4 regions of the Streptomyces sp. NEAU-sy36 genome follow, and region 3 is predicted to be linked to each of the others. Evidence: riboswitches for the same ligand, from Rfam matches in the RefSeq annotation. Region 3 holds a riboswitch; each other region holds the start of a gene.

The links. Region 3 has a riboswitch for cyclic di-AMP ahead of HZZ00_RS02815 (transglycosylase family protein). Riboswitches for the same ligand answer to the same signal wherever they lie in the genome.
Region 1: it holds a riboswitch for cyclic di-AMP, as region 3 does, so the genes downstream of both, HZZ00_RS28090 (M23 family metallopeptidase) here and HZZ00_RS02815 (transglycosylase family protein) in region 3, are expected to answer to the same signal.
Region 2: it holds a riboswitch for cyclic di-AMP, as region 3 does, so the genes downstream of both, HZZ00_RS35830 (M23 family metallopeptidase) here and HZZ00_RS02815 (transglycosylase family protein) in region 3, are expected to answer to the same signal.
Region 4: it holds a riboswitch for cyclic di-AMP, as region 3 does, so the genes downstream of both, HZZ00_RS33810 (transglycosylase SLT domain-containing protein) here and HZZ00_RS02815 (transglycosylase family protein) in region 3, are expected to answer to the same signal.

What each region holds. Positions count from the first base shown of each region.
Region 1 covers NZ_CP058977.1:6,453,206-6,458,264, reverse strand. Annotated here, with positions in the region: gene HZZ00_RS28100 (pitrilysin family protein) at 1-599, shown strand, start outside; gene HZZ00_RS28095 (pitrilysin family protein) at 617-1,987, shown strand; cyclic di-AMP (ydaO/yuaA leader) riboswitch at 2,199-2,361, shown strand; gene HZZ00_RS28090 (M23 family metallopeptidase) at 2,374-3,117, shown strand; gene HZZ00_RS28085 (GntR family transcriptional regulator) at 3,356-4,042, shown strand; gene HZZ00_RS28080 (HPr family phosphocarrier protein) at 4,387-4,668, opposite strand; gene HZZ00_RS28075 (bifunctional GNAT family N-acetyltransferase/acetate--CoA ligase family protein) at 4,847-5,059, shown strand, end outside.
Region 2 covers NZ_CP058977.1:8,141,106-8,146,164, reverse strand. Annotated here, with positions in the region: gene HZZ00_RS35845 (hypothetical protein) at 4-177, opposite strand; gene HZZ00_RS35840 (dihydrofolate reductase family protein) at 414-1,547, shown strand; tRNA gene HZZ00_RS35835 (tRNA-Met) at 1,614-1,687, shown strand; cyclic di-AMP (ydaO/yuaA leader) riboswitch at 1,998-2,166, shown strand; gene HZZ00_RS35830 (M23 family metallopeptidase) at 2,174-3,220, shown strand; gene HZZ00_RS35825 (aldo/keto reductase) at 3,294-4,238, shown strand; gene HZZ00_RS35820 (PrsW family intramembrane metalloprotease) at 4,266-5,059, opposite strand, start outside.
Region 3 covers NZ_CP058977.1:618,387-623,445, reverse strand. Annotated here, with positions in the region: gene HZZ00_RS02825 (septum formation initiator family protein) at 1-277, opposite strand, end outside; gene eno (phosphopyruvate hydratase) at 403-1,683, opposite strand; gene HZZ00_RS02815 (transglycosylase family protein) at 2,003-2,740, opposite strand; cyclic di-AMP (ydaO/yuaA leader) riboswitch at 2,745-2,914, opposite strand; gene HZZ00_RS02810 (transglycosylase family protein) at 3,098-4,174, opposite strand; gene HZZ00_RS02805 (cytochrome P450) at 4,382-5,059, opposite strand, start outside.
Region 4 covers NZ_CP058977.1:7,707,167-7,712,225, reverse strand. Annotated here, with positions in the region: gene fahA (fumarylacetoacetase) at 1-1,077, opposite strand, end outside; gene HZZ00_RS33815 (HAD family hydrolase) at 1,371-2,183, shown strand; gene HZZ00_RS33810 (transglycosylase SLT domain-containing protein) at 2,214-2,699, opposite strand; cyclic di-AMP (ydaO/yuaA leader) riboswitch at 2,703-2,942, opposite strand; gene HZZ00_RS33805 (polyprenyl synthetase family protein) at 3,444-4,454, shown strand; gene HZZ00_RS33800 (outer membrane lipoprotein carrier protein LolA) at 4,749-5,059, shown strand, end outside.

The DNA of each region.
Region 1 (5,059 bases), 5.8 Mb from region 3:
CCTACCGGCTGCCCCACGACGGCACCCGCGCCTGCGACGCGGCCGACCTCGCCCTGACCGTCCTCGGCGGCGGCGAGTCCTCCCGGCTCTACAACCGGCTGGTGCGCCGCGACCGTACGGCCGTGGCGGCCGGCTTCGGCCTGCTGCGTCTGGCCGGCGCGCCCTCCATGGGCTGGCTGGACGTGAAGACCTCCGGCGACGTGGAGGTGCCGGTCATCGAGGCCGCCATCGACGAGGAGCTGGCCCGGTTCGCCGAGGAAGGCCCCACCGCCGAGGAGATGGAGCGCGCCCAGGCCCAGTTGGAGCGCGAGTGGCTGGACCGGCTCGGCACGGTCGCGGGCCGCGCCGACGAACTGTGTCGCTACGCCGTCCTGTTCGGTGACCCGCAGCTCGCCCTGAACGCCGTGCCGCGCATCCTCGAGGTCACCCCGGAGGAGGTCCGGGAGGTCGCCAAGGCCCGTCTGCGCCCCGACAACCGCGCGGTCCTGGTCTACGAGCCCAAGTCCCCGGAGAACGTCGAGGACGCCGACCTGCCCGAGGACCCCGAGTCGGAAGCCACCGTAGAGGCCGGCAACGAGAACGAGGAGACGGCCAAGTGACCGAGCAGCTCGCCACCATGGACTTCCACCCCCGGCCACAGCCCGGTGAGGCCAGGCCCTGGGCCTTCCCGGCCCCCGAGCGCGCCGCGCTCGACAACGGCCTGACCGTGCTGCGCTGCCACCGACCCGGCCAGCAGGTCGTCGCCGTGGAGGTGCTGCTCGACGCGCCGCTGGACGCCGAGCCGGCCGGCCTGGACGGCGTGGCCACCATCATGGCGCGGGCCTTCTCCGAGGGCACCGACCGGCACTCCGCCGAGGAGTTCGCCGCCGAGCTGGAGCGCGCGGGCGCCACCCTCGACGCGCACGCCGACCACCCCGGCGTCCGGCTCAGCCTGGAGGTCCCCGCCTCCCGCCTGGCCAAGGGCCTCGGCCTGGTAGCCGACGCGCTGCGCGCCCCCGCCTTCGCCGAGAGCGAGATCGAGCGCCTGGTCCGCAACCGCCTGGACGAGATCCCGCACGAGCTGGCCAACCCCGCCCGCCGTGCCGCCAAGGAGCTGTCCAGGGAGCTGTTCCCGGCGGCCTCGCGCATGTCCCGGCCGCGCCAGGGCACCGAGGAGACCGTCGAGAAGATCGACGCCCCCGCCGTACGCGCCTTCTACGAGCGCCATGTGCGCCCCGGCACGGCCACCGCCGTGGTGGTCGGCGACCTCACCGGCATCGACCTGGACGCGCTGCTCGCCGACACCCTGGGCGCCTGGACCGGCACGCCCGGAGAGCCCCGGCCCGTGCCGGCGGTGACGGCCGACGACACCGGACGCGTCGTCATCGTGGACCGGCCCGGCGCCGTCCAGACGCAGCTGCTCATCGGCCGGATCGGCCCCGACCGGCACGACCGGGTGTGGCCCGCCCAGGTGCTCGGCACCTACTGCCTCGGCGGCACCCTCACCTCCCGCCTGGACCGCGTGCTGCGCGAGGAGAAGGGCTACACCTACGGGGTGCGCTCCTTCGGCCAGGTCCTGCGCTCGGCCCCGGACGGCACCGGCGCGTCGATGCTCGCCATCAGCGGCTCGGTGGACACGCCCAACACCGGCCCCGCCCTCGACGACCTGTGGAAGGTGCTGCGCACCCTCGCGGCGGAGGGCCTGACCGACGCCGAGCGGGACGTCGCCGTGCAGAACCTCGTCGGGGTCGCGCCGCTGAAGTACGAGACCGCGGCGGCCGTCGCGAGCACCCTCGCCGACCAGGTCGAGCAGCACCTGCCCGACGACTTCCAGGCGACGCTGTACCGGCAACTGGCCGCCACGGGCACGGTGGAGGCGACCGCGGCCGTCGTCAACGCCTTCCCGGTGGACCGCCTGGTGACCGTCCTGGTCGGTGACGCGGCGCAGATCAAGGCGCCGGTCGAGGCGCTGGGGATCGGCGACGTCACCGTGGTGGCGGCCGAGTAACGGCACACAGGGGACGGGGCCCTGGCGACCTACGGGTCGTCAGGGCCCCTGTTGTTCCACTCTCTTCCTCAGATGTCCGAATTGGGGCGGAGGTTGCCCGTCTGCCCTGTGGGATGCGCTACAAAAACCCTGATCTGTTTGGGGATCGAGAGCCGGTCCGCTTAGCGTCATCCGGGCTGTTCGTCGGGCAGTGCGCCGCACCCGCGGCACCGGACAGTCATCGCCGAGTCCCCGTACGGCGCGAGCCAGGGGAGCCGGGGACCCACACGTCCCTGGGGTGAATCGGGCACCCGCGCGTGACGCGAGGGAGTCCGTAGGAGACCTTCCTGCTCCGAACCCGTCAGCTAACCCGGTAGGCGAGAGGGAAGGAAAGGACCAGCCACTCCATGGCGTTCATGTGCGCCACCGGGAAGCACCGCAAGCCCGGCCGGGTCAAGCGAACCACCGCCCAGGCGGCCGGTGTCGCGGCCCTGACGACCACCGGCGTCATCGGCACCCTCGCGGCCTCCCCGGCGCTCGCCGCCGAGCGCCCCGCGGAACAGACCGGCCTCACCCCCGTACTCGCCGCGAGCGACGACGTCGCCGCGCACATCGACGCGCAGGCCGCCGCCCAGCAGCGGGCCGCCGAGCGCAAGGCGGCCCAGGAGGCCGCTGCCAAGCGGGTGAAGGAGGCGCGCGAGGCGGAGGCCCGTGCCGCCCGCGAGGCCGAGCGCAAGCGGCTGAACGCCTTCGTCGCCCCGATCGCGCACTCCTACGTGTCCACCGGTTACGAGGCCAGCAGCTCGCTGTGGTCCTCCGGGTCCCACACCGGCATCGACTTCCATGCCGCCGGCGGCACCCCGGTGCACGCGGTCGGCGTCGGCACCGTCGTCTCCACCGGCTGGGGCGGGGCGTACGGCAACCAGATCGTGATCCGCATGGCCGACGGCATGTACACCCAGTACGGCCATCTGTCGTCCATCGGCGTCACGGTGGGCCAGCAGGTCACCGCCGGCCAGCAGATCGGCCTGTCCGGCGCCACCGGCAACGTCACCGGCCCGCACCTGCACTTCGAGGCGCGCACCAGCCCCGACTACGGCTCCGACGTCGACCCCGTCGCCTACCTGCGCAACCACGGCGTGAACGTCTGACCGAGCCAGCGCGACCCCGCACGGCACCCGAAGCCCCGGCCACCGAGCCGGGGCTTTCGCCTTTTCCCGCGGTGCTCCGGTGGTCCCGTGTTCCGGCGGCCCCTGTCCAAAAAATATCCCCGGATTCCGGTCCGCCGTCGGAAAAGGCGGTGCGGTGGAATAGAGTCACCGGAATAGAGTCATGGGAAAACGCGTCCGTCGTCGGCGTCGTGTCGCGGGATCAAGACGGAGGTCGGTCATGCGTATTCCGGCGCAGTCGGTGTGCACGGCGATCCGGGACGACATCGTCGCGGGCGTCCTCGAACGCGGCGGCCGTCTCACCGAGGAGGTGCTGGCCCGCCGTTACGGGGTCTCGCGCGTCCCCGTGCGCGAGGCCCTGCGTACCCTGGAGGCGGAGGGCTTCGTGGTGACGCGCCGGCACGCGGGCGCCTGTGTGGCCGAGCCGAGCGAGCAAGAGGCCGCCGACCTGCTGGAGATGCGTCTGCTCCTGGAACCGCTCGGCGCCGCCCGGGCCGCCCGGCGGCGCACCGAGGCGCATCTGAAGGTGCTGCGCGGACTGGTCAGGCTGGGGCAGGAGCGCGCCCGGCGGGGCGACGGCGAAGAACTGCGCGCACTGGACGGCTGGTTCCACGAGACGCTGGCCCAGGCCTGCGGCAGCCCCTCGCTGACCTCCACCCTCCTCCAGCTGCGCCACAAGATCGCCTGGATGTACGTGCTCGACGCGCCGCCGGACCCGGTCGGCACCTGGACGGAGCACGGCGCGATCGTGGACGCGGTGGCGCGCGGAGACGGGGCGCGCGCCCGCACGGTGACCGCGCTGCACGCCGAGCGGGCGGCGGCCGAGCACCGGCTGCGCGTGCCCGGTGGCGCCGAGCGCGTGAGGACTTCGCAACATGCCGTAAACATGTCGGGCGCACAGAATTAACACGGGTGCCGTATACAAAGGGGTGGGTATTCTACGGGCCGGTATTTCCCCTATTTCTCCGGTGCCGTGAATTGCGGACCCCGGGTGAATGGGGTGGGCGTTCCACTGTGAAAGCGCCGGAAATCGCGAATTCAGACTCGCTCGCGATGGCCGCAAGGGGGACTCGCGGGTCTTCGCCGGTCCGCCGGTCGCCGTCGTGCGGTGCGGGCGGTGGCGGGACGGCCCGCACCGTCACCCCGCCCGCGCCGAGCCGGCGGACCGGCCCGAACCGGGCGTCATGGGAGTGCGGAACCGGGCGTCGCGCCACTGCGCGGAAGCCCGGCCCCTCGAAGGCCCGATGCCGCTCAGACGGTCTCGGGCAGCTCGTCCAGTCCCTCGGCGACCAGCTTGGCCAGCCGGTCCAGGGCGGCCTCGGCGCCCTCGGCGTCGGAGGCGAGCACGATCTCCTCGCCGCCCTGGGCGCCCAGCCCCAGGACGCCGAGCATGCTGGCCGCGTTGACCGGGGTGCCACCGGCCTTGGAGATCGTCACCGGGATGCCCGAGGCCGACGCGGCCCGGACGAAGATGGAGGCGGGGCGGGCGTGGAGACCCTCGGCCCAGCCGACGTTGACGCGGCGCTCAGCCATGTGTTGCTGCCCTTCACTCTTCAGGGTTGTCTAGACCAGTCTTCCATATGGTGAACCGTGCCTGGAGAGGGGCTGCGCACCCCCTCCACCGTGCCGTCGTGACCGCACCCTCGGCCCGGCGTCCGTCCCCACAGACTGCCCCGCGCCGTTGCCGGACGCTAGCCGTACTCTGGGGCGCATGCGAACCTCGGCGGAACCGCAGGGCCGGTACGAGTACCCCGCGCACTGGGAGGCGGACGTGGTGCTGCGGGACGGGGGCACCGCCCGCATCCGGCCCATCACCGTCGACGACGCCGACCGCCTGGTCCACTTCTACGAGCAGGTGTCGGACGAGTCCAAGTACTACCGCTTCTTCGCGCCCTACCCCCGGCTGTCCGCCAAGGACGTGCAC
Region 2 (5,059 bases), 7.5 Mb from region 3:
GTCCTAGAGCCTCACCATTGCCCGCAGGTACTCACTCTCCAGCTGACTGATTCTCTTCAGGAAATCGTCGAGGAGATCGGAGCAGCCGTCGGTGAACACCTCGCCTTCCTTGCTTTCCAGCCGGAACGTGACCGGCGAGTGGAGATTCAACGCGGTGCGTCTCTCAATGCGTGCCACGGTCAGCTAACGAGCCTCTCGGGAGGAGGGGGTGTGGGGCATTCGGGTGCTTCTGTAACTCGAAAGCGGGGTCCGGCGGTCGTATGACAGCAACTGGCGAAAATACGAATGCCGTTTCGGGAGCCCGCTGTCCTTCGGCGGGCACGACCGGGGACGCGCGCCCCCGGGGAGCGGGCCGGGCGACGGCGGGCCGCACACTTGAGCCGATGAGCACCGAGCGAGCCTTCACCGAGTCCATGCCGTACCCGTACGTCCTGCTGTCCGCCGCCGTCTCCCTCGACGGCTGCCTGGACGACACCGGACCCGAGCGGCTGCTGCTGTCCGGGCCGGCCGACTTCGACCGGGTCGACGCGGTACGGGCCTCGGCCGACGCCCTCCTGGTCGGCGCCGGCACGATCCGCGCCGACAACCCCCGGCTGCTGGTCGGCTCGCCCGAGCGCCGTGCCGCCCGGCTCGCCGAGGGGCGGCCGGAGCACCCGCTGAAGGTCACCGTCACCGCCACCGGCGACCTCGACCCCACCGCCCGGTTCTGGCACACCGGGGGCGACAAGCTCGTCTACACGACCGACCGCGGCGCCGCGCGGGCCGCCCGGCTGCTCGGCGGTGCCGCCGACGTCGTCCCGCTCGGCCCGGACCTCGACTGGCGGGCCCTGCTCGGCCATCTGCGCGCCGAGCGCGGGGTCGGCCGGCTGATGGTGGAGGGCGGGGGCACCGTGCACACCCAGCTCCTGCGGCAGGGGCTGGCCGACGAGCTCCAGCTGGCGGTCGCACCGCTGATCGTCGGCGACCCACGGGCCCCGCGGCTGTTCGGGCCCGGCCGCTACCAGGAGGGACGGCTGCGCCTGGTGGAGACCCGGCGGATCGAGGACGTCGTCCTGATGCGCTACGAGCCCACCGCGCCCGGCACCGGCCCGCTGCCCGCCGCCGCCGACCGGCACTGGCTGCGCACCGCCTGCGAGCTGGCCGCCCTGTGCCCGCCCTCCGGGACGGCCTTCAGCGTCGGCGCGGTCGTGGTCGCCGCCGACGGCACCGAGCTGGCCCGCGGCCACTCCCGGGAAGGGGACGACCCCGTGGTGCACGCCGAGGAGGCGGCGCTCGCCAAGATCGACCCCGCCGACCCGCGGCTGCCCGGCGCCACCGTCTACAGCAGCCTGGAGCCCTGCGCCCGCCGCGCCTCCCGCCCCGCGCCCTGCTCCGAGCTGATCCTGCGGTCCGGGGTGCGCCGGGTGGTGACCGCCTGGCGGGAGCCCGACACCTTCGTCGCGGGCGCCGACGGCACCGGTGTGCTGGTCCGCGGGGGCGCCGAGGTCGTCGTCCTGCCCGCGTACGAGGCCCTCGCCAAGGCCCCGAACCGGCATCTGCTCGGCTGAGCCGGACGGCCCGCCGCAAAGCCGTGTGCTGGGCACCCCGAACATGGCGTACACTGGAATCACCGACGCGGGGTGGAGCAGCTCGGTAGCTCGCTGGGCTCATAACCCAGAGGTCGCAGGTTCAAATCCTGTCCCCGCTACTGAAGACTCAGGGCCGGAATCCATGATCTGGATTCCGGCCCTGAGTGTTTTCCGACGGGTCCACGGCCCCCGTACGGCGCGTCACCCACGGTGACCGTGCGACCGCCGTACGCATAACAACTGAGTCACCATCAAAAACCCGATGACTCCTGAACACCGGCCAACTCGCCCGGATTGACAGCTCCTTGGGCGGTAAGTCCACGCCCCGGAGGCGTAATGATCAAGCCGAACGGCTTGGAAAGTGACGGCCGGGTCTATTAACGTTCGATAACGCAGCGCGGTCGTCCCAGCCGTCACCCGAGACGGCTCCGTGCGCACGCGCCGAATCCCGCAAGGGAACCGGGGAACCACCACCTTGGGGTGAATCACGCGGACACCGTCGTGAACTCAGCGAGTCCACGGCCGGTATACGCGCGTAGGAGACCTTCCTGCTCCGAACCCGTCAGCTAACCCGGTAGGCGGAGGAAGGAAAGGAGCACGCCCCCGTGGCGTCCAACCGGCCTGCCCCACAAGCCCCCTTCGTGCCCGCTCAACGCGATTCCGAGCCGTTCGGCCCCGGACCCGAGGGCGAGGGCTCCTGGGAGGAGTGGAACCCCACCGAGGAGTCCGTCGCCCCGGTCCGCGGCCGGCACCGCGTCGCCAAGCAGCGCGGCGGCTTCGCGCGCAGCTCCACCGTCCTCGGCGTCGGTGTGATCGCCGCCGTCGGCGCGGGCGGCATCGCCAGCGCCAACCCCGGCAAGGCCCCGGTCTCCCTCTCCATGCCGGACCTGCCGTCCGTCTCGGTGCCGCACCTGTCCTCCGTGGAGCACCTCCTCGGCGACGACTCCGCCGAGAAGCACCAGGTCACCGACACCGCGCTCACCGGCATCGGGCAGAGCACCCAGGACGGCACGCACACGGGCGCCGGCGAGGCCCTGCGCAACCGGATCATGGCCCAGGCCGAGCAGCAGCAGGGCCAGGCCGACAGCAAGGCCACCGCCGCCATGGTCGCCGCCGCCCAGCAGCAGAGCGACGCGGCGGCCGCCAAGGCGGAGAAGGAGGCCGCCGACAAGGCCGCCGCCGCCAAGCAGCGGGCCGAGGCCGACGCCAAGAAGGCCGCCGAGGCCAAGCGGCTGGCCGAACTGGCCAAGCAGTACACGCTGCCGGTCGTCTCGTACACGATCACCGGCACCTTCGGGCAGCCCGGCGCCATGTGGTCCTCCGGCTACCACACCGGCCTCGACTTCGCCGCCCCCACCGGCACCCTGATCAAGGCCGTCCACGGCGGCACCATCACCCAGGCCGGCTGGGCCGGCGCCTACGGCTACCGCACCGTCCTCACCCTGGACGACGGCACCGAGCTGTGGTTCTGCCACCAGTCCTCGATCAACGTCTCGGTCGGCCAGAAGGTCACCACCGGCGAGGTCATCGGCCGGGTCGGCGCCACCGGCAACGTCACCGGACCGCACCTGCACCTGGAGGTCCACCCGGGCGGGCAGGCCACCGGCGTCGACCCGGCGCCCTGGCTGCGCGACAAGGGCCTCAACCCCTGAGCACACCGGTCCCCGCGGGGACCGCGGACCGGCGGTGGAATGCGATCACCCGCCGCCGGTGTTGTCGTAGAGCATGACTTCTCTGCGCACACTGGGCTCCAGCGACCTTGAGGTCTTCCCGCTCTGCCTGGGCGGCAACGTGTTCGGCTGGACCGCGGACGAACAGGCATCCTTCGCCGTCCTGGACGCCTACACGGCCGCGGGCGGCAACTTCGTCGACACGGCCGACGTCTACAGCGCCTGGGTGGAGGGCCACCAGGGCGGCGAGTCCGAGACCGTCATCGGCAAGTGGCTCAAGGCCCGCGGCAACCGCTCCGACGTCGTCGTCGCCACCAAGGTCAGCCAGCACCCGCAGTACCAGGGCCTGTCCGCGGCCAACATCAAGGCCGCCGCCGACGCCTCCCTCGCCCGCCTGGGCACCGACTACATCGACCTCTACTACACCCACTTCGACCGGCCCGACGTGCCGGTGGAGGAGATCATCGGCGCCCTGGACGAGCTGGTGAAGGCCGGCAAGGTGCGGCAGATCGCCGCGTCCAACATCAGCGCCGAGCGGCTGCGGGAGTCCCTGGACTTCTCCGCCCGAGAGGGCCTGGCCCGCTACGTGGCGGTCCAGCCCCACTACAACCTGGTCTCCCGCGACACCTACGAGGGCCCGCTCCAGGACCTCGTCGCCCGTGAGGGCCTGTCCTCCGTGCCGTACTTCGCCCTCGCCGCGGGCTTCCTGACCGGCAAGTACCGTCCCGGCCGGCAGGTGGACAGCGCCCGCGCCAACCGGGCCGCGGAGTACGCGGAGACCGAGCGCGGCCAGAAGGTACTCGCCGCCCTCGACGAGATCGCCGCCGCCCACGAGGCACCGCACGCCACCGTCGCCCTCGCCTGGCTGGCCGCCCAGCCGACGATCACCGCCCCGATCGCCTCGGCGCGCACGCTGGACCAGCTCCCGGCCCTGCTGGGCGTCGGCGAGCTGAAGCTGACGGACGACGAGCTGAGGAGGCTGACGGACGCCTCGGCGTAACCGGCCGCTGCGGGCTCCCCTGCGGCGTCAGGTCCGGTACGGGTTGTACGACGTGGCGTACGGTGCCGCCGGGTAGCCGTACCCGGGCCCGCCGTACGCGGGACCGCCCTGTCCGGGGCCGCCGTATCCGTATCCGGGTCCGCCCCACCCCGGTCCGTACCCCTGGTCGTACGGCGCCGGGGCCCAGGCCGTCGGTGCCGGGGCCGCCGTGCGGGCCGCGTACTCCAGCGCGGGCCGGGCCGCGTCCCGGCGCTGCCACAGCTCGTCCAGCAGCTCCCGCTCGCGGGCGACGAAGCCGGCGCCGGCCCGGCCGCGCCGCCCCCGCCGCCGCAGCAGCGCCAGCGCGGTGGCCTGGGTCTCGTACCGGGCCACCGCGCGCGCCGTGGCCCGGCCGCCGTGGTGGCGGGCGAAGTCGCGGGCCATCCGCCGCGCCCGCATCGAGCCCAGGGCGAACGGCTCGGCCGGCCCCAGCCAGCCGGCCAGGACGTAGACGGGCAGCTCCTCGCGCACGGTGCGCAGCTCCCGCTGCCGGGTCCAGATCCCGAGCCAGGTCAGCAGCCCGAACACGGGCAGCATGAAAAGGCCGTAGACGGCGAGGAAGCCGAACTGGCCGAAGGTGGCGGAGCCGTTCCACAGGGCGTGCATGCACATCGCGAGCAGCAGCCCGCCGAGCGGCACCAGCAGCCGCCGGGCACGCTGGTGCGGGCCGCTCAGCGCGGCGACGCCGAAGCCGATGCCGGTGCAGGTGGTGAACAGGGGGTGCGCGAACGGGGACATCACGATGCGCACGAAGAAGGTGGCGGCGGTGACGGAGACGATGC
Region 3 (5,059 bases):
TGAGGTCGCGCAGCTGTTCGACGCGTTGCCGGGCCTCGGTCTCCTGCCGCTGGAGATCGGAGATCTGGGCGCGCTGGGAGACGTACTGCCGCATCGGGTAGGCCAGGGCGACGACCAGCGAGCACAGCACCAGCGCGAGCAGCGCCGCCCGGCCGGTCAGCCGCGAGCGGCGGGCCTGCCGTTTGGTCTGCGAGCGGTAGACCCGGGCCGCCGTCTGCTCGCCCAGCAGCCGCAGTCTGGTCGTGGTGGAGAAACGGTCCCGGTCCTTGACGGCCATGTCGGCTCTCCGCCTCCCCTTTCACACGTGCGTACGTCCCCGGACACGGTACGGGACCGGGTACGGGGACGTACGTACGACTGGCCAAGTCCCGGCCCGGAGCGGGTCGGGACCGGCCGGGTGGATCAGCCCTTGAAGCGCGGGAAGGCGCTGCGGCCGGCGTACACCGCGGCGTCGTCCAGGATCTCCTCGATGCGCAGCAGCTGGTTGTACTTGGCGACGCGCTCGGAGCGGGCCGGGGCGCCGGTCTTGATCTGGCCGCAGTTGGTGGCGACGGCCAGGTCGGCGATGGTGACGTCCTCGGTCTCGCCGGAGCGGTGCGACATCATGCACTTGAAGCCGTTGCGCTGGGCCAGCTCGACGGCGTCCAGGGTCTCGGTCAGCGAGCCGATCTGGTTGACCTTGACCAGCAGGGCGTTGGCGGTGCCCTCCTCGATGCCGCGGGCGAGGCGCTCGGGGTTGGTGACGAACAGGTCGTCGCCGACCAGCTGGACCTTGTCGCCGAGCTTGTCGGTGATGACCTTCCAGCCGGCCCAGTCGTCCTCGAACAGCGGGTCCTCGATGGAGACCAGCGGGTAGGCCGCCACCAGCTCCTCGTAGTACTCCGTCATCTCGGCGGCGGAGCGCTCCTTGCCCTCGAAGAGGTACTTGCCGTCCTTGTAGAACTCGGAGGCGGCGACGTCGAGCGCCAGGGCGATCTGCTCGCCGGGGGCGTAGCCGGCCTCCTTGATGGCCTCCAGGATGAGGTCCAGGGCCTCGCGGTTGGAGCCCAGGTTCGGCGCGAAGCCGCCCTCGTCGCCGAGGCCGGTGGCCAGGCCCTTGTTCTTCAGGACCTTCTTCAGGGTGTGGTAGACCTCGGCACCCCAGCGCAGCGCCTCGGAGAAGGACTCCGCGCCGATCGGGGCGATCATGAACTCCTGGATGTCCACGTTGGAGTCGGCGTGCGAGCCGCCGTTCAGGATGTTCATCATCGGCACCGGCAGCAGGTGCGCGTTGGGGCCGCCCAGGTAGCGGAAGAGCGGCAGGTCGGACGCCTCGGAGGCGGCGTGCGCGACGGCCAGGGAGACGCCGAGGATGGCGTTGGCGCCGAGCGAGCCCTTGTTGTCGGTGGCGTCCAGGTCGAACATGGCCTGGTCGATCAGCCGCTGCTCGGTGGCGTCGTAGCCGACCAGCTCCGGGCCGATCTGCTCGATGACGGCGAGGACGGCCTTCTCGACGCCCTTGCCCTGGTAACGGTTGGGGTCACCGTCGCGCAGCTCGATGGCCTCGAAGGCGCCGGTGGAGGCGCCGGACGGGACGGCGGCACGGCCGGTGCTGCCGTCGTCGAGGCCGACCTCGACCTCGACCGTGGGGTTGCCTCGGGAGTCCAGGATTTCCCGGGCTACGACGACGTCGATGGACGGCACGAGCATCTCCTTCTTGGATGTGACGCTGGAAGTGCGGGGCGGTCTGCCTTACGGCTGTGCCTTGCGACTAGAGCCTAACCGTCCAGGGGTCGTCGGCCACCGACCGACCGTCCCGTGGACGGGAGGGACATGCAGACGGTACCCATTGTTCACCCGCGGAACAAAGGGGTTGCCGGATGAGACCCGGTTGAAGAGTGGGGAAACGAACGACCCCGCCCCGGCGCGTACGGGGGAGAACGCGCCGGGGCGGGGAGCCCGTGGGGACGGGGGCGGACCCTTGGGGGCGGGCCCGCCGGGCGGGGCCGTCAGCCGCCGGGGGTCACTTCAGGTGCAGCTGCTGGCCCGGGTAGATGAGGTCGGCGTTGTCGACGATGTCCTTGTTCAGCTCGAACAGCTTGTGCCAGCCGCCGGCCACGTGGTGCTTCGCCGCGATGGTGCTGAGGGTGTCACCGGTGACGACCTTGTACTCGCCGTCGCCCTTCTTGACCTTCTTGCCGGTCGGGGTGGTGACGGTCTTGCCCGCGCCGCTCGCGGAGGAGCCGGTGGAGCCGCCCGTGGACTTGCCCGTGGTGGACGGGGCCGTGCGCTGGGTGGAGCGGGTGGCGGCCTGCTCGTCGCCGGAGCGGGTGGAGGTGCCCGTGTGCGACGAGGAGGAGCCGGAGCCGGACGCGGAGCCGTTGTACGGGGTGCCCGACAGGCCCGTGCCGCAGACCGGCCAGGCGCCCTTGCCCTGCGCGGCCAGCACCTTCTCGGCGACGGCTATCTGCTGCGCCTTGCCGGCCTTGTCGGCGGTGGGGGCGTAGGCGGTGCCGCCGTACGCGGCCCAGGTGGAGGCGGAGAACTGCAGACCGCCGTAGTAGCCGTTGCCGGTGTTGATGGACCAGTTGCCGCCGGACTCGCACTGGGCGACCGCGTCCCACTGGGAGGCGGTGGCGGCGGAGGCGTTGCCGGCCGCCATCAGCGGGGCGGCGACGGCGGCACCGGTGACACCGGCGAGCGTGACGGCGCGAACGGCCTTGGACGGACGACGGTGCTTGCCCTTGCCGGAAAACAGCATGGAACGATCCCCTCACCGACGCCTGCGAGGTGAGCTGTCGGGTTCGGGCCGGTTGAGTTGCCCGGCCACCCCTCCCCTGGGAGGCGTGGCTTCACCCCAAGCCGGTCCGGCATCAACTGCCGGGCCCGGCGCTTACCTTGGGTCCCCCGCTCCTGCCTGCGGCGCTTGACGCGACGACTGTTCCCGGGCAGCCGCTGGCAGGATTAGGCGTTGCGGCCGCCGGGGCTCGTGGTGACGAGCGGCCTCGACCGTAGCCACGTGATCCGCGGAATTTCAAAGACGATCAGGGCTTCTGAGACTCATCCCACACTTTCACCAAACCGGACATTTGACGATCAAGTGGGGCGTCAACTCGCCCTAGCGGGCGTCCGTTTCGTCACCGACTTTCAGGGTCTGACCGGCGGTGATGTGATTCGGGTCGGCGCCCACGACCTTCTTGTTCACGGCGTAGAGCGCGTGCCATCCGCCGTGCACGTCAAGGGAGTCGGCGATGGTGCTCAGCGAGTCGCCGTCGCGGACGGTGTACGTGTCCGGTTCGCGGGAGGCGTGCCGCCCGGAGTCGGTGCCGTCCTGTCCGGTCGCCGTGCTTTCGTCCGCGGTGCCGCCGCGGTGCCGTCCGCCGCCGAGGGCTCCGGTGTCGACCAGGTTCCAAGAGCCGACGTCCTGGCGGGAATTGTCCGGGTCGCCGGTGGTCGGGGCGGGCGTGACCGTGCCCGCGGGTGCCGAGGGGGCGGTGGGGTCCGGGGCGGGGCCGCCGCCGGTATCGCCGGCGCCGCCGGAGCCGTGGGAGGCGCCCGGGTGCGGGGCCGCGTGCTTGCCGGTGTGCTTGCCGGTGCCGGTGCCGGAGGACGGGGCGGTGGACGGGTCGGCGGAGGAGGCGCTGCCGGTGCCGTCGTGGGTGCCGCCGCCGGAACCCTTGCCGGATCCGCTCGGGGTGGCGTCCTGGCCGCCGCCCGGGGTGCCGGAGGGCGTCGACGCGTCGGGCAGGCCGGAGGGGTCGGTCGTGCCCTCGTCCTGGCCCTTGCCGCCGACGCCCGGATCGACGTCCACCGAGCCGGAGTTGGGGGTCAGCCCGGACAGCAGGGCGCAGGTGGCCCAGGGCAGGGTGCCCTTGTCGGCGAGGATCTTCTCGGCCACGGCGATCTGCTGCGAGCGGCTGGCCTGGTCGGCGCTGGAGGCGTACTGGGTGCCGCCGTAGTGGATCCAGTCGTCCTGGGATATCTGGAGGCCGCCGTAGTAGCCGTTGCCGGTGTCGGCGCTCCAGGAGCCGCCGCTCTCGCAACCGGCGACCTTGTCCCAGGTGGTGCCGTCGGCCGCGTGGGCGCTCGCGGCGCCGAGCAGCGGGATGGCGATGGCGGAGCCGGTCACGCCGGCCGCGACGAGGAGGGCCGGAGCCTGACGGGGGCGGCGGTGACGACCGTTCCCGGAGATCATGCGGAAGCCTTTCGTGCGACTGCGGGGGCCGGCGCGGCGGGTGGTGCCGGTTCGCCACGCTGAGGGGTGAACGTAGCCGCACTCGATCACTTGTCACAAGTTCATGCCGCGCGGATCACGCGAAGATCACAGCGTGGGGCGTTCACCCTTCGCTCCGTCACACACCCTTCTCCCGGAACGGAACGGACCCCTCCGTTTCGGTCCGCGTCATCGGCCTCCCGGCGGCGTGAACTCCACGGGCAGGGTGCGCAGACCGCGCATGATGAGCCCGCCGCGCCAGCGCAGGTCGGCCGGGTCGGCGGCCAGCCGCAGGTCGGGCAGCCGGGTGAAGAGGGTGGCCAGCGCGCTCTGGCCCTCCAGCCGGGCGAGCGGGGCGCCGAGGCAGTAGTGGATGCCGTGGCCGTAGCCGAGGTGCTGGTTGTCCCGGCGGCCGAGGTCCAGTACGTCCGGGTCGGCGAACCGTTCCGGGTCCCGGTCGGCGGCGGCCAGTACGACGAGCACCGGGTCGCCGGGCTCGATCCGCTGGCCGCCGATGGTGAGGGGTTCGGTGGCGAACCGCCAGGTGGCCAGTTCCACCGGGCCGTCGTAGCGCAGCAGTTCCTCCACCCCGGTCGCCAGCAGCTCGTCGTCGCCGCGGGCGAGGGCGCCCTGGAGGCGGTCGCGCTGATCGGGGTGGGTGAGCAGGGCGTAGGTGCCGTTGCCGATGAGGTTGACGGTGGTCTCGAAGCCGGCGAAGAGAAGGATGAAGGCCATCGCCGCGACCTCGTTCTCGGTGAGGTGCTCACCGTGGTCGGAGGCGCGGATGAGGGCGGAGATCAGGTCCTCGCCGGGCGCGGGCTCGGCGGGCAGCGCCTCGCGCTTCTTGTGGATCAGCTCGGCGAGGTA
Region 4 (5,059 bases), 7.1 Mb from region 3:
GCCGTTCCAGGTCAGCTCCAGCAGCGAGCCGCGCTGCCGCTCGTCGGGCCCGCTGACGGTGCCGGAGCCGTACAGGTCGCCGGTGCGCAGCGAGGCGCCGTTGACCGTCATCTGGGCGAGCTGCTGCGCGGCGGTCCAGTACATGGTGGAGAACGGCGGCTCGGACACCACGTGGCCGTTGACGGCGACCGAGATCCGCAGGTCGTAGCCGCCGGGCTCGATGCCGGGGGCGGCGTCGTCCAGGTAGGGGAGCAGCGGGTGGGTGCGCTCGGGCGGGGCCGTCTTGGCGTGCTCCAAGGCCTCCAGCGGGGTGATCCACGCCGACACCGAGGTCGAGAACGACTTGCCGAGGAACGGGCCGAGGGGCACGTACTCCCAGGCCTGGATGTCCCGCGCCGACCAGTCGTTGAGCAGGCACAGCCCGAAGACGTGCTCCCGGAAGTCGCCGAGCGCGACCGGGGACCCCAGCTCGGTCGGCACGCCCACGACGAAGCCGACCTCGGCCTCGATGTCCAGCCGGATCGACGGCCCGAACACGGGCGCCGGGTCGGCGGGGCCCTTGCGCTGCCCGGAGGGCCGTACGACGTCCGTGCCGGAGACCACCACGGTGCCGGCGCGGCCGTGGTAGCCGATCGGCAGGTGCTTCCAGTTCGGGGTGAGGGAGTCCGGGGCGTCCGGGCGGAAGATCTTGCCGACGTTGCGGGCGTGGTTCTCCGAGGCGTAGAAGTCGACGTAGTCCGCGACCTCGAAGGGCAGGTGCAGGTCCACCTCGGACAGCGGGTGGAAGAGCGGCTCCAGGGTCTCGCGGTGCGCGGGGTCGGTGACCCAGGAGGTGATCGCGGCGCGCACCTCGGACCAGGCGGCGCGGCCCGCCGCGAGCAGTGGGTTGAGGGTGGGGCGGGCGAGCAGCGCGTGGTGCGGCGAGCCCAGGGCGGCGGCCGCGGCGCCCGCGTCGAGGACCTGGTCCCCGAGCCGGACGCCGACCCGGCGCTCCCGGCTGCCGGAGGGCGAGAACACGCCATAGGGAAGGTTGTGCGGACCGAAGGGGTCGCCCTCGGGGACGTCGAAGGGGGGCATGGGGTACTGCCTCGCTCTCATCCGGGCCATGCATGGCGCTGTTCCATGTGGTCGGCCACACGTTACGGCCGCGACGCGCCTCTTGGGCAGTGCCCGCCGGGGGCGCCCCGGCCGCGCCCCGGCCGGCCGGGCCGGGCCCCCGGACCGTGCCGCGCGCCCGGCGGCACATCCGGCCGCGGCCCGCGGCAGGTCCCCATCAGGGGCGCCACGGCGCGCACTTGGGGGCGGTCGGCACGCAAGTACGCGCGACGACGGATGAGTCGGCGGAGTCGCGGGATCCGTATTCTCTGCTCATGGCACCCTCCCCCGCGTACGCACTGATCGCCACCGACCTGGACGGGACGCTGCTGCGCGGCGACGACACCGTCTCCGAGCGCACGCTCTCGGCGCTCGCGCGGGCGGCCCGGACCGGCGCCCGGCACCTGGTGGTGACCGGCCGTCCGGCCCCCAGAGTGCGGCCGCTGCTGGCGGCCCTCGGCTGCACGGGGCTCGCGGTGTGCGGGCAGGGGGCGCAGGTCTACGACGCCGGGGCCGACCGCCTGCTGTGGTCGGTGCGGCTCGACCGGGAGCAGGCCGAGGCCGCGCTCGGCAAGATCGAGGCCGAGGTGGGGCAGGTGTACGCGGCCGTCGACCAGGACGGGGTGGAGGGGCTCACGCTGATCGAGCCGGGCTACCGGATGCCCCATCCGACGCTGCCCGCGGTGCGGGTGGGCCGGCGCGACGATCTGTGGGGGGCGCCGATCAGCAAGGTGCTGCTGCGCCACGCCACCCTGTCCGACGACGAGTTGGCGGCGGTGGCGCGCTCGGTGGTGGGGCCGCTGGCCACGGTCACCATGTCGGGTCCGGGGACGGTGGAGCTCCAGCCGTGCGGGGTGACCAAGGCGACCGGTCTGGCGCTGGCCGCCGAGCGGCTCGGTGTCGCCGCGGAACGCTCGCTGGCCTTCGGCGACATGCCCAACGACGTCCCGATGTTCCGGTGGGCGGCGCACGGGGTCGCCATGGCCGACGCCCATCCGGAGCTGAAGGCGGTGGCCGACGAGGTCACCACGTCGAACGAGGACGACGGCATCGCCGTCGTCCTCGAAAGACTGTTCCCGGCGGGTTGACGGGGTGCCGTCGACCCGGGCGGGCGCCGGTCAGTAGGCGCTGTTGACGTTGTCCATGGAGCCGTAGCGGTGGGCCGCGTAGTTGCAGGCGGCGGTGATGTTGGCGACCGGGTCGTAGATGTTCCAGGAGGTTCCGGCCACGTGGTACGCGTTGAAGGTCGGGTCGATCACCTGGAGCAGGCCCTTGGACGGGATGCCCTTGGCGGCGTTGGAGTCCCACAGGTTGATGGCGTTCGGGTTGCCCGAGGACTCGCGCATGATGTTGCGGTAGATGCCGTTGTAGGAGCCCGGGATGCCCTTCTGGCTCATGATCGCCAGGGACTCGCGGATCCAGCCGTCGAGGTTGTTCGGGTACCCGGCGGTGGTGACGGAGGCCGAGGTGGTGGCGGTGGCCGCGGAGGCGCTGGCGGCCCCCACGAGCGGCATGGCGATCACGGCGGCGCCGGTGCCGGCGACGGCGAGCATACGGACGACGCGGTTGGTGCGGGTGCGGCGCGACTGAACGGCAGCAGGCATGGGGACGTTCCTCTCCTACGCCTGCGAGGTGAGCTGTCGGGTTCGGGCGGGGAGGTGCCCGGCCGTGCCCCGCGAGAGGCACGGCTTAACCCCAAGCCGACCCGGTGCGACCGCGTGTCGCGGCATGCGCTGCGTCACGTGTGTCGTCCGGTCCGGCGACTTACCTGGGTCCCCCGCTCCTGCCGTACGAATGAGTTCGTTGATGGGTGTACGGGCGGCGGCAGGATTCGGCGTCCGCCCGATGGGTCGGGAACGTATGCGAGAGCACATGTCGGGAACAAGTGCCGGATTCATCCGATGAGGCATTTGACCTTGATCATTAGCCTATGGGGTACTTGATCCTTTGCGATTGCCAACGTTCAACTCGCTTGCCGGGCAAGGCGATAGGGGGTCCCGGGTGGCCGGCCGGCGGCAGGGGGCGGGTGTGGCCCAATTCACCAAATGGCAAACTGTGTTAAATCGGGCATGGGGGATTCCCGGCATTCGTCCCCCGGTGGGGTGGCGCGGATGCTCCGCTCACCTCGGGGCTCGCGACGAAGCTCGGATTTTCCTGTTAAGTCGAGAAATGTCTGTTCTTCTCATCCGATCGAAGGGGTGCCGGATGTGCTCCGATACCGCCCGGGCTGGACGGGTGGGCGCTATCGGTGATCGAAACCGGACCGGATACGCTGACTTGAGTGATGGCAGCGACCTATCGACAAACCGTGTAATCGCCAGCAGACACCAGCAGACAGGAGACCCCTCGTGACCGTCGTCGGGCCGTTCGGGCTGAGCGTGCGGGACCAGGCTCTCGAAGCCGATGTCCAGGCCGGATTGGCGGCTGTCGAGGAAGGCCTGCTAGAGGCCACCAAGAGCGAGGTCCCGTTCATCACCGGGGCCGCGCAGCACCTCGTACGGGCCGGCGGGAAGCGGTTCAGGCCGCTGCTCGTGATGCTCGCGGCGCAGTTCGGCGACCCCTACGCGCCCGGAGTGGTGCCGTCGGCCGTGGTGGTGGAGCTGACCCACCTCGCCACGCTGTACCACGACGACGTCATGGACGAGGCCGCCGTACGCCGGGGCGTGGACAGCGCCAACACCCGCTGGGGCAACTCCGTCGCGGTCCTCACCGGCGACTTCCTCTTCGCCCGCGCCTCCCAGATCCTCGCCGACCTCGGCCCCGAGGCGGTCCGGGTGCAGGCCCTCGCGTTCGAACGGCTGGTCACCGGCCAGATCCTGGAGACCGCGGGCCCCACCGACGGCCGTGACCCGGTGGAGCACTACCTGGACGTGCTCGCCGGCAAGACGGGCTCCCTGGTGGCGGTCTCCTGCCGGTTCGGCGCGATGATGTCCGGCGCCGACGAGACGGTCGTGGACGTGCTCACCCAGTACGGCGAGCGGCTCGGCGTGGCCTTCCAGCTCGCCGACGACTACCTGGACATCGCCTCCGACTCCCACGAGTCCGGCAAGACCCCCGGCACCGACCTGCGCGAGGGCATCGCGACCCTCCCCGTGCTCCGGCTGCGCGAGCGCGCCGCCCGGCTCGGCCTGCCGGAGGACATCGCCCTGTGCGAGCTGCTGGACTCCGACCTCAGCGACGACGCCCGGCACGCCGAGGCGCTGACCGCGCTGCGCGCCCACCCGGCACTGGAGCAGGCCCGCCGGGACACCGTGCGCTACGCCGAGGAGGCACGCGCCGCGCTGGCGCCGCTGCGCGAGTGCGACGCCAAGGTCGCGCTGATCGAGCTGTGCGACGCGGTGGTGCACCGCACCGGGTGACCGGCCGGTCCGGTGGACGCCGGGGACCGACCCGTCCGGCGCCCACCGGGTGGCCGTGCCCGCCCGGGTGCTCCATCCTGCCCATAGGGATCCGTTCGAGCCCCTAGGGGTGTCCCTTGCGTGTCATACCGCAGTCGTACGCCGAGTTGCCTCCGTGGTCTGACGATTCCTCAGCGCGGATTTGGTCGTATGGACACCACGGACATCACCACTCCTCACCGATTCGGGTGAGACCGGCGGCTCGGGTGGACCAGCGTGAGAGCAGCCGCCGCCGACGACGGAGGTAAGGCACACATGGCACCGTACGAATCCGACGACGCACAGGGCGCCGACCGGGCCGAGGAAGCGCGCTCGGGCCGCCGCAGGGCCGCCCGGTACGCCGTCCCGGTCGCGGTGGTGGGGGTGGCGGCGGCCACGATCGGGCTGGTCCCGGCCCTCGCCGACTCCGGCGACCCCGACCTGCCCCGGATCACCGCCCAGCAGCTCATCCAGAAGATCGCCGCGTCCGACGTGCAGCGGCTGTCCGGCACCGTGAAGGTCGGCACCGACCTGGGCCTGCCCGACCTCGGAGGCCTGGAGAGCGGCCTCACCTCCGGCATGACCCG